One region of the Devosia sp. Root105 genome, then DNA from elsewhere that is predicted to be linked to it. Evidence: predicted binding sites of a transcription regulator. Region 1 holds the regulator's gene; the other holds the start of a gene.
What was found. Region 1 encodes PhoB, which activates phosphate uptake and scavenging genes when phosphate is short. Its sites were predicted from a motif close to TGTCATNNANCTGTCAT; they were not measured.
Positions count from the first base shown of each region.

Region 2: a site for PhoB is predicted at 3,522-3,538, ahead of ASC68_RS13555 (esterase-like activity of phytase family protein). Genes of this name have one in related genera too.

Region 1 is NZ_LMCR01000021.1:224,380-230,863, reverse strand. It holds gene pstC (phosphate ABC transporter permease subunit PstC) at 1-1,168, shown strand, start outside; gene pstA (phosphate ABC transporter permease PstA) at 1,165-2,484, shown strand; gene pstB (phosphate ABC transporter ATP-binding protein PstB) at 2,506-3,315, shown strand; gene phoU (phosphate signaling complex protein PhoU) at 3,334-4,029, shown strand; gene phoB (phosphate regulon transcriptional regulator PhoB) at 4,129-4,830, shown strand; gene ASC68_RS27860 (amidase) at 4,878-6,359, opposite strand.
Region 2 is NZ_LMCR01000015.1:41,632-47,186, forward strand. It holds gene ilvD (dihydroxy-acid dehydratase) at 1-777, opposite strand, end outside; gene ASC68_RS13555 (esterase-like activity of phytase family protein) at 1,306-3,465, opposite strand; gene ASC68_RS13560 (UvrD-helicase domain-containing protein) at 3,628-5,555, shown strand, end outside.

The sequences.
Region 1 (6,484 bases):
GTCGAACGCACTGACCCAGCTTGATCTGTCGGGCGCCAATGTCCCGACCTCCTATGCGGCGCTCCGCGACATGGCGACGTCCGCGGGCATCAGCCTTGCCGAGAGCGGCGAGGACTACATGGTGCCGCTCGCCGCCGGCGTGAATGCCGATGCCGGCGTCCACAAGCTGATCGGCCAGGGACTGACACTGCTGCTGGCGCTCGCCGGCGCTGCCTTTGCCTATTCCCGCATCCGGCTGCGCCTCAGGGCCCGCAACCAGGTCGAGCGGGTGGTGCTGTGGTCGCTGCTGGCTGCCTCGACGGTCGCCGTCCTCACCACTGTCGGCATTATCCTGTCGATGCTGGGCGAGACCATCCACTTCTTCTCCGACGTCAACCCGCTGACCTTCTTCTTCGGCACCGTCTGGGATCCGCGTTTCGCCGCAGCCGGCTCCAGCGGCAGCGAGGGCCAGTTCGGCCTGATCCCGCTGCTCATGGGTACGCTCTACATCGCCCTGGTCTCGATGCTGTTCGCCGTGCCGGTCGGTCTGATGGCCGCCGTCTATATGGGCGAATACGCCTCGAACCGGGTGCGCTCGACGGTCAAGCCGCTGCTCGAACTGCTCGCCGGCATCCCCACCATCGTCTACGGCATCTTCGCCGTGGTGACGCTCGGGCCGTTCTTCCGCGATCTTTCGGCCGCGCTCGCCGGTGGCTTCTCCTTCATCCAGGCGCAGTCGGTGTTCACCGCCGGCATCGTCATGGGTGTGATGCTGATCCCGGTGGTCTCCTCGCTCTCCGATGACGTGATCACCGCCGTGCCCCGCGCCATGCGTGACGGCTCGCTGGCGCTTGGCGCCACCCGGTCGGAGACCATCCGCAAGGTGATCCTGCCGGCCGCGCTCCCCGGCATCGTCGGCGCGCTGCTGCTCACCGCCTCGCGCGCCATCGGCGAAACCATGATCGTGGTGCTCGCCGCGGGTGTCGCCGCCCGCATTAACTTCAACCCGTTCGAGGCGATGACCACCATCACGGTCAAGATCGTCAACCAGCTCACCGGCGACCTCGAGTTCAACTCGCCGCAGACCCTGGTTGCCTTCGCCCTCGGCCTCACCCTCTTCACGCTGACGCTCGGCATGAACGTCTACGCGCTCTACATCGTGCGCAAGTATCGGGAGCAGTATGAATGACCGACGCAGCCTTGCCCCACGCCACTGTGGCCACCGCGGCTTCGGCCCGTCGTGATTTCGGCCTGAGGCGCCGCCACGCCGCCGAGTTCCGTTTCCGCCTCTATGGCATCGTGGCCATCATCATCGGCCTCGGCTTCCTTGCCATCCTGCTGGTTTCGATCTTTTCGAAGGGTTACACCGCCTTCGTCCAGACCGCGATCACCGTGCCGGTCGAGTTCTCTGCCTCGATCATCGACAAGGACAACGAGCGCGCCACCAACCCGCGCGTCCTCGTCTCCGCCAACTACCCGATCATCGCCCGCAACGCCGTGGCCAAGGCGCTCGGCGTCTCGACCGACGACAAGGCGGCAATGCGCGACATCGCCAAGTTCGTCTCCGATGGTTCGCGTTCGACGCTGCGCGAGATCGTCGTCGCCGACCCCTCGGTGATCGGCACCACCCGCAACGTTACCCTGCTCGCCGCCGCCGATATCGACAGCGCCAACAAGGGCCAGATCGATCTCACGGTGCCCCAGGATAAGCGCAAGGTCTCCGACCAGCAGGTCGCCTGGCTCGATCAGTTGAAACAGGAAGGCGCCATCTCGACGCCGTTCAACTGGGGCCTGCTCACTTTCGGCGCCTCCAGCCGCCCCGAGACCGCCGGGCTCGGCGTGGCGCTCGTCGGCTCGCTCTACATGATGGCAATCGTGCTGCTCTGCGCGCTCCCCATCGGCGTTGCCGCCTCGATCTATCTCGAGGAGTTCGCCAAGAAGAACCGCTTCACCGACTTCATCGAGGTGAACATCAACAACCTCGCGGCGGTGCCCTCGATCGTCTTCGGCCTGCTCGGGCTGGCGGTGTTCATCAACTTCTTCGGTATGCCGCGTTCGGCGCCGATCGTCGGCGGCCTGGTCCTCACGCTGATGACCCTGCCCACCATCATCATCGCCACCCGCGCCGCGCTGCGCTCGGTGCCGCCCTCGATCCGTTCGGCTGCGCTGGGCATCGGTGCCTCGAAGATGCAGATGGTGTTCGATCACGTGCTGCCGCTCGCCACCCCGGGCATCCTTACCGGCACCATTATCGGCCTCGCCCGTGCCCTGGGTGAAACCGCGCCGCTGCTGCTCATCGGCATGGTGGCCTTCGTCGCCGACCGCCCGACGACGCCGCTCGATCCGGCGACCGCTTTGCCCGTGCAGATCTACATGTGGGCCAACGAGGCCGAGCGCGCCTTTGTCGAGCGCACCTCGGGCGCCATCATCGTGCTGCTGCTGTTCCTCGCCCTGATGAACCTCGCCGCCATTCTCCTCCGCCGCCGCTTCGAGCGCCGCTGGTAACCCCTGACCTGGATGACCGACATGTCCCTCGAATCTGCTGCGACCCTTGCCGCTCCCGTCTCGCGTCCTAACGCCCTGCCGAAGATGACCGGCGAGAATGTCGGGGTGTTCTATGGAGCCAAACAGGCGCTGTTCGACGTCAACCTGAAGATCGAACAGTTCAACGTCACCTCGCTGATCGGCCCTTCGGGCTGCGGCAAGTCGACATTTCTCCGTTCGCTCAACCGCATGAACGACACCATCGACGGCTGCCGCGTCACCGGCAAGATCAACCTCGACGAGGACGATATCTACGACCCGTCGATCGACGTGGTGGAACTGCGTGCCCGCGTCGGCATGGTGTTCCAGAAGCCCAATCCGTTCCCCAAGTCGATCTACGAGAACGTCGCCTACGGCCCCAAGATCCACGGCATCGCCCGCAACAAGGCCGACCTCGATGAGATCGTGCATTCCTCGCTGCGCCGCGCCGGCCTGTGGAACGAAGTGAAGGACCGCCTGCAGGAGCCGGGCACCGGCCTTTCCGGTGGTCAGCAGCAGCGCCTCTGCATCGCTCGCGCCATCGCCACCAAGCCCGAAGTGCTGCTGATGGACGAGCCCTGCTCGGCGCTCGATCCGATCGCCACCGCCGTCATCGAGGAACTGATCGACGAGCTGCGTGAGAACTTCACCATCGTCATCGTCACCCACTCCATGCAGCAGGCCGCCCGCGTCAGCCAGAAGACCGCGTTCTTCCACCTCGGTAAGCTCATCGAGGAAGGCAAGACCGAGGACATCTTCACCAATCCCAAGAACAAGCAGACGCAGGACTATATTACCGGCCGTATCGGCTGACCCGAGAGGAACTCGAGAATGGCATCGCTCAACGAGCACATCGTTTCCTCTTACGAGGACGAACTCACCAACCTCAACAAGGCAATTTCCGAGATGGGTGGCATGGTCGAACAGGCCATCACCGAGTCGGCCGTCGCCTTGCTCAAGCTCGATCACAAGCAGGCCCAGGACGTGCGCCTGTTCGACAAGAAGATCGACGAGATGCAGCAGCGCATCAATGACGCGGCGGTGTCGATCATTGCGCGCCGCCAGCCGATGGCGGCGGACCTGCGCATGGTGGTGACCTCGATCCAGGTCGCCAATGACCTCGAGCGCACCGGTGATATGGCCAAGCAGTTGGCCAAGCGCGCCATGCAGATCGAGTCCCTCGGTCTCGCGCCAAAATTCTACAATGGCGTCAAGCACATGAAGGAACTGGTGGCGCGGCAGCTGAAGAGTGCCATCGATGCCTACCTCAACCGCGACTCTGCTGCGGCCGTCGAGGTCTGCAGCCGCGATGACGAAGTCGACGCGATGTACAACTCGCTGTTCCGCGAACTCCTCACCTATATGATGGAAGATCCGCGCAACATCACGCAGTGCACGCACCTGCTGTTCTGCACCAAGAGCCTCGAGCGCGTCGGCGACCATGCGACCAACATCGCCGAAGCTGCCTACTACCTCGAAACCGGTCGCCACCTCGGCGCCGAGGAACAGCAGCGCCAGCCGCGCTAAGTCCCTTCGCCGTCTCATTGCGACGGCGAAGGTCTAAGCCTTTGATTTACAGAGCTTTCAGGTCCGTAGCTTTCCTGAAAGCGCTCTAGGGGTGATCCGATGTCAGCCACCATCCTGATCGTCGAAGACGAAGCCGATCTGGCCGTCCTGCTGCGCTACAACCTCGAAGCCGAAGGCTTCCGGGTCGCCACTGCCGCCTCGGGCGACGAGGCGGTGGAGCGCATCCGTGACGGCGTTCCGGACCTCATCCTGCTCGACTGGATGTTGCCGGGCCTTTCCGGCATCGAACTCTGCCGCCGCTGGCGCTCACGCGAGGAAACCGCGCGCACCCCGATCATCATGATCACCGCCCGCGGCGAGGAAGAAGAACGCGTCCGTGGCCTTGCCACCGGCGCCGACGATTATGTGGTGAAGCCGTTCTCGATCCCCGAGCTGCTGGCCCGCATCAACGCGCTGCTCCGCCGTTCGAGCCCGCAGCTCGTCACCGCGGTGCTGAAGGCCGGCGACCTCGAGCTCGATCGCACCAGCCACCGCGTCCGGCGCGGCGGCCGCGAGGTGCATCTCGGTCCCACCGAATACCGCCTGCTCGAATACCTGATGCGCCACCCCGGCCGCGTCTACTCCCGCGAGCAACTGCTCGACGGGGTCTGGGGCAACGACGTCTATGTCGACGAGCGCACCGTCGACGTGCATGTCGGGCGCCTGCGCAAGGCGATCAACCGCCACCGCGACGCCGACCCGATCCGCACCGTCCGCGGCGCCGGCTATGCGTTTGACGAGCGGTTTGCGGCGGTCAGCTGAGCGCCACATCAAGGGTGGGGGTGCCCCACGCTCTGATGTGGAGCCCCCTAAATCACCCGCTCCGCGCAGATCCGATAACTGTCCGCCCACGGCCGCAGCCGCTCGAACGTCGCGCTGGCCGCCAGCACATCGGCATCGGCATAACGCCGGCCGATGATCTGCATGCCGACCGGCAGCCCATCCACCAGTCCGGCCGGGATCGACGCAGCCGGATGCCCGGTGAAGTTGAGCGGGTAGGTGAGGCACCAGCCGATCCCCTGGTCGACCGCCTCGCCGTTCACCTCGCGCGGCCCGTGCGTATTGCCACCAACCTCGTTCTTCACCGGCAGCGCGGCAACCGTCGGGGTGATCACCAGGTCATAGGTGGCGAACGCGGCCTGGAACGCGTCGTAAATCTCCGACCGCATGGCCTGGTCGCGTCGGAGGTCGGCTGCCGTCATCGTCTGCCCGTAGCTTTCGATCCAGTGCAGGTACTCCGGCGGGAAGTCGCCGCGGTGGTCCGCCAGAAGGTCGAGCCCGCCCGCCTTTACCGCCTCCAGTGTCCCCATGTTCAATGGCATCATCAGCCGCAGCCAGAGCTCGCTCAGTTCGCGCTGCGAATAGCGGATGCCGAGCTTGATCTCTTCGACGTGCGCGCCGGCTTCGCTGAACGCCGCGACGGCCCGCTGTACCGTTTCCGCCACCCGCGGATCGACCGGGAACACATCGAGGTTGGGGCTGTAGCCGATCCGGAAACCCTTGATCGATTGCTTCAGCGCACCGAGATAGTCGACCGTCTCGCTAAGGCTCAGCGGGTCGCGCGGATCGTACCCGCCGAGCACACTCATCGCCAGCGCCGCATCTTCCACCGTGCGGGTGATCGGCCCCTCGAACACATAGGGCAGGTCGCCGGCAAAGGCGTTGGGTCGCATCACCACCGGCACGCGCCCGAAAGCCGGCTTGTAACCATAGACTCCGCACCAGGCTGCCGGGATGCGGATCGAGCCGCCGGCATCGGTGCCCTCGGCGATCGACACCAAGCCGTCGGCGACGATCGCCGCGCTGCCGCCCGATGAACCGCCCGGGTTGCGTGTGGTATCGAACGGGTTATTGGTCGCCCCGAACAGGTAGTTGTCGGTCACCCCGCGCAACCCCATCACCGGGGCATTGGTCTTGCCCACGAGGATTGCGCCGCCCTTTTCGATCCGCTCGGCGAACGGGCAGTGGAACTGCGCGATATTGTCCTTGAGCGCCCGCACCCCGCCGAAGGTCGTCGGCCAGCCGGGCTTGAAATCGAACAGGTCCTTGATCGCTGCGGGTACCCCGTGCAGCGGCGGCAACGTCGCACCGCTCATCACCGCCGCCTCGGCTGTTTTCGCCTCGCGCCGCGCATCGTCGAAGCCGAGATAGATCAGCGCATTGAGGCTCGGGTTGCGCGCCTCGATCCGGCTGATGGTCGCCTCCATGAGCTCGACCGGCGACACTTCGCGCTGGCGAATCCGCCGCGCCAGTTCGGTGGCGCTCAGATAGGAAAAGTCGCTTGTCGGCATGTTTGCCCCCCGCTTGTTGTTGAGGGGGATACTCGACAGGAAGCGCGCCCCGCACAATGCACCGTTCGACGGGGCAGCGGGCGCCTACCATACCAATTCCCGCTTGCCTTAACCCGCTGCTTTTG
Region 2 (5,555 bases), on a different contig from region 1:
GACGATGTCGCGCGGACGGAGCTGCACCTTGAGCAGTTCCATCACCTGCTCGCCAGCCACGGCGCAGAGCGCATCACGAATTTCGTACGGGGCCGGAGCGCCGCAACTATACGGCAATGCAAGCCCGATTGCTTCGGCCACCATGGCCATGGTGTTGGCCGTGTACTGGCCGCCGCAGGAGCCGGCCGACGGACAGGCGACGCGCTCGAGCTCGTCGAGGGTTTCGTCGTCCATCTTGCCGACCGAGTGGAGGCCGACCGCCTCGAACAGGTCCTGCACCACGACGTCGCGGCCGCGGAAGCGGCCCGGCAGGATCGAGCCGCCATAGATGAAGATCGACGGCACGTTGAGCCGGATCATCGCCATCATCATGCCGGGCAACGACTTGTCGCAGCCGGCCATGGCGACCAGCGCGTCATAGGAATGGCCGCGCATCGTCAATTCGACCGAGTCGGCGATCACATCGCGCGAGGCCAGCGACGACTTCATGCCGGCATGGCCCATGGCGATGCCGTCGGTGACGGTGATGGTGGTGAATTCACGCGGCGTGCCGTGGTTGGCGGCGACGCCCTTCTTCACGGCCTGCGCCTGGCGACCAAGCGAAATATTGCACGGCGCCGCCTCGTTCCAGGCCGTCGCCACGCCGACCAGCGGCTGGTGAATCTGCTCGGTGGTCAAGCCCATGGCGTAAAGATAGGAGCGGTGCGGAGCGCGCTCCGGACCCTCTGTCACATGCCTGCTGGGAAGACGCGATTTATCGACGTAGTTCGATGCCATTTCCTGGTCCCGCTTGTCCGGCCGGTGTTCTCCGGCGCCCCTCAGAAGGCGCCGTTTATGCGGTTCGGCCTGACAAGGCACAAGGGCGGGGAGCACACGAATGGTTCGGTACGAAAGCAAATGGCTTCCGCATTCGTCGCTGCCCGTCCGAGATTTGTCCTCTGCTTCTTTTAGGGTCACATTGTGGCGGCGATCCTCAGCAAAACGTTGACCGCTAAGCGGCGAAATCGGGATTCAACCTTGCTGTTGCAAAAACGTCACGAACGATTCAGCGGGCGTTCAGGATGGTGGCAAGGCGAGCATCGTAGCTACGGCCACCCCCACCCTCATTCCCTCCCCACAAGGGGGAGGGAGGCGATAGCTGCACCGTCTCAGCTCTTGCGTCTCCCTCCCCTTGTGGGGAGGGATCAAGGGTGGAGGTGCCCCGCGCACTGGCGTTAGCTGTGTGGAGTACGTTCCCCCCCAAAACCAAGCGGGGCCGGCCCTTTCGGACCGGCCCCTGAGCCCCGCAAGCAGGAGGCTGTCTGGTTACTGGATGGTGCCAACCGACCAGAAGAAGGTCTCGCCCGAGGAGTCGGCGACCCCGTCATTGTCGGTGATGACATAGCCGGCGCCGTCGGCGCCGATGGCGAAGCTCTCGACCTTGTCGACGACATAGCCGTTGTTGGACGCGAGGTCGGGAATGAAGTCGCGGACTTCCTCCTTGGTGACCACTGGCAGCTCGCCACCGATTTCAGCGCCGACGAGAGCCGAGACCGGCACGCGGTAGAGCTTCTTCAGCGCCGCCTTGAGCGCGATCTGGTTGTCGCGCTCGACGATGTAGACGTAGTCGCCGTGTGCGGTGATTTCGGAGAGGCCGTTCCAGGCGCCTTCAGCCGCGGCTTCGAGCGGATAGCGGACCGCCGACCAGGTCTTCTCCTTGGTGTTGTAGCCGAGGAGCTTCACCTGCCCCGCCGGATCATCCTTCCACTCGCGCTGGATCGCCACCCACAGGGTGTCTCCAACCTTGGTGACGCCCTCGGCGCCATAGCGGATCTCATTGGGCAGCAGCGCCTCGGGGAACGCCACCTCCTCGGTGATCTTGCCATCGGCATCGACGCGATAGAGCGCATGCGGCGTCAGGCGGTCGCTGCGGCCTTCCGAGGCCACCCAGAAGCCGCCTTCGCCATCGAGCGTGATGCCCTCGAGATCCAGCTTCTGTGCCGCGTCGCCACCACGGGTGATGACGGTCTTCTTGACGATCCTGGCCGGCTTGGCAGTGGCGTCGATTTCGTAGATCGCCGGCTGCGCCGAAAGCACGCTGTCGCTGACGGCGTAGAGGATCCCCGGCTTTTCGGCATCGCCCACGGCGCCCGAGATGGCGGCCCAGCCGATCGGCTGGCCGTCCGCGTCCAGGTCGGAGATCAGCTGCGGATAGGCGACTTCGCCTTCGGTGCGCTCGTAGAGCATGACGTGCGAACCGGCGAGCCCATCTTCACGCAGGTCGACCTCGTTGGCCGTAGCCAGGAGGTTACGCGAGGGGATGGCAACGAGGCCCTCAGGGGAAATGCCGGACGGCAGCGACTGCAGATACTCGGGCTCGGCGCCCGTATCCTTGTAGACGGCCACGAGCGAGGAACGTTCCTGGGCGACGAAGAACAGCTTGTCCTCGCCGAACGTCGCGGCCTCGAGGCCCTCGGGCTCGACGCCCTTCTTGTTGCGTGCGTCGGGATAGTGGCCGATGCGGACCGCTTCGAGTTCCATCGACGGGCCGCTCTCATAGGCGACGCTGCCATCCTTGTTGAAGATGGTGAAGCTGCGCGAGCCGCCGTTCCAATCGCCTTCGTTGGCAACGACCAGGCGGTTGTCGTCGAGCCACTTCACCGCGTCGGGCTCACGGGCCACGTCTTCCAGCTTGCCGGTGAACTTGAGCGCGCCGTCCTTCTTGGTATCGATGCCTTCGAGGCTGACGGCGCCGGCCGAGAAGTGCGACTTCACCGCCCCGGTCTTGCCGTCGATGATGACGATCTCGTTGTTTTCCTGCAGCGTCACCGCGACTTCATCGAGACCGTTGATCGAGACGAACTCGGCCTCGGCATCTTCCGGCGCGATGCCGGCAAGGCCGGCCAGCTCGACCTTGGCGAGGCTTTCCGGATCGAGCGCCCCACCGGTGAGCGAGAGGAGCACGAGGTAGCCAGACGGCAGCTGCGGGATGGCGCCGTCGTTGATCTCTTCATCGCGCTCGTTCTCGATCGCGATGGCGATCAGCGTGCCGGCGGCGTTGTGGGTGATCGAGTCCGGCTGGCCGCCGAGATCGACGCTCGCCTCGATCGCCTTGCTGGCGAGGTCGACGACCACCAGCTTGCCCGACGGGTTGACCTTGCTCTCCGACGTGTTGACCGCGGCATAGACCTTGTTGCCGATGATGGTGACCGAGGTCGGCTCGCCCTCGAGCGACAGGAAGCCGGCGGCCTTCGGGGCCTTGGCGTCGGTGATGTCGATGAAGCCGATGCCGCCGGCCGGGCTGTCGGAATAGACCAGCGTCAGGCCGTCTTCCGAGGCAGTGATGATTTCGGACGAGGTCGCCTTGGCTTCGGGGTTGTTCAGTTCGACCGGGAAGCTGGCGATCCGGTTGAATACCGGCGCGGCATAGGCCGAGGTGGCGAGAAGGCCGGCGGTGAGGCCGAGGAGAATGGATTTGAACTGCATTGCTGGCGCCCCTGAAAATCGAGGGCTTCGGCTTAGGCACGCCGCGCAACGGCGACATGACAATGGGGTGACAGATCTGTGACAGGCCCCGCCGCATATACATCGGGCCCTGTACTGCCTATATCTAGCGATGAGAACGAAACAGGATTCGTCGTTTCCCTGATGGCAGCAGAACCGCAGCGCCTCGACCGCCCGCAGGCGGGCTCGATCACCAGCCAGTTTGGCCGGGGAGCGGCGGCGCCCGACTACCTGAAGGGCCTCAACGAGGAGCAGCGCGACGCCGTGCTGACCACCGAGGGCCCGCTGCTGGTGCTCGCCGGCGCCGGCACCGGCAAGACCCGGGTGCTGACCACCCGCATCGCCCACATCCTCAATTCCAAGAAGGCCTGGCCGTCCGAGATCCTGTCGGTCACCTTCACCAACAAGGCCGCCCGCGAGATGAAGGAGCGCATCGGCGCCTTGGTCGGCGCGGGTGTCGAAGGCATGCCGTGGCTCGGCACTTTCCACTCGATCGGTGCGCGGCTGCTGCGCCGGCACGCTGAACTGGTCGGGTTGCGCTCGGATTTCACCATTCTCGATACCGACGACCAGATCCGGCTGATCAAGCAGCTGCTGGAAGCCGCCAACATCGACGAAAAGCGCTGGCCGGCCCGCCAGTTCGCCGGGATGATGGACAACTGGAAGAACCGCGGCCAGTTGCCCGGCGACGTATCGATGGCCGACCGCTCGGCCTTCGCCAATGGCCGGATCCCCGAACTCTACCAGCAGTACCAGGATCGACTGAAGACGCTGAACGCCACCGATTTCGGTGACCTGCTGCTGCTCTGCATCAAGCTGTTCCGCGAAAACCCCGACGTGCTGGCCGAGTATCACCGGCGCTTCAAATACATCCTCGTCGACGAGTACCAGGATTCGAACGTCGCCCAGTACCTATGGCTGCGCCTCTTGGCGCAGGGCAAGCCGGCGTCGGAGGCCAACCTTTGCGTCGTCGGTGACGACGACCAGTCGATCTATGGCTGGCGCGGCGCCGAGGTCGACAACATCCTGCGCTTCGAGAAGGATTTTCCGGGCGCCAAGGTAATCCGGCTCGAGCGCAACTACCGCTCGACCTCCAACATCCTGAAGGCCGCCTCGCACCTCATCGCCAACAATGAGAGCCGGCTGGGCAAGACCCTGCAGACCGATGTCGGCGAGCCGGGCGAGCTGGTGATGGTCACCTCGGTATGGGACTCCGACGAGGAGGCCCGGCAGGTCGGGGAAGAAATCGAGCAGTTCCAGCGCCAGGGCGACGCGTTGAACTCGATGGCCATCCTGGTGCGGGCTTCGCACCAGATGCGCGCCTTCGAAGAGCGCTTCATCACGCTCGGCCTCAACTACCGCGTCATTGGCGGCCCGCGCTTTTATGAGCGCAAGGAAATCCGCGACGCGCTGGCCTATCTGCGGCTGGTGTCTAATCCCAACGACGACCTCGCCTTCGAGCGCATCGTCAATACGCCGAAGCGCGGGCTGGGCGATTCCACCCTGCAGATTCTCTACGACGCGGCGCGCCGCCAGCGCACTTCGCTGACCACCGCGGTGCGCACGCTCGTAGAGACTGAGGAGCTGAAGCCCAAGCAGCGCACCACACTGCGCCAGCTGATGGATCAGTTCGACGATTGGGCGCAGCGGGCGCAAGCCGTGCCCCCGGAAGACGCCGTCGAGACCGAAGAGCTGGCGCCCGGCATCGTCCGCCGCCACACCTCGCATGCCGATCTCGCCCGCCAGGTGCTCGACGAGTCGGGCTACACCGAGATGTGGCAGAACGACAAATCCGCCGAGGCCGAGGGCCGGCTGGAAAACCTGAAGGAACTGGTCAACTCGATGGAGGAGTTCGACTCGCTCGGCGGCTTCCTCGAGCACGTCTCGCTGGTGATGGACCGCGATACCGGCGAAGCCGACGACGCCGTGTCGATCATGACGCTCCACTCCGCCAAGGGTCTGGAGTTCGAAACCGTGTTCCTCCCCGGCTGGGAGGAAGGCCTGTTCCCCAGCCAGCGCACCCTCGACGAGAGCGGCCGCGCCGGGCTCGAGGAGGAGCGCCGGCTCGCCTA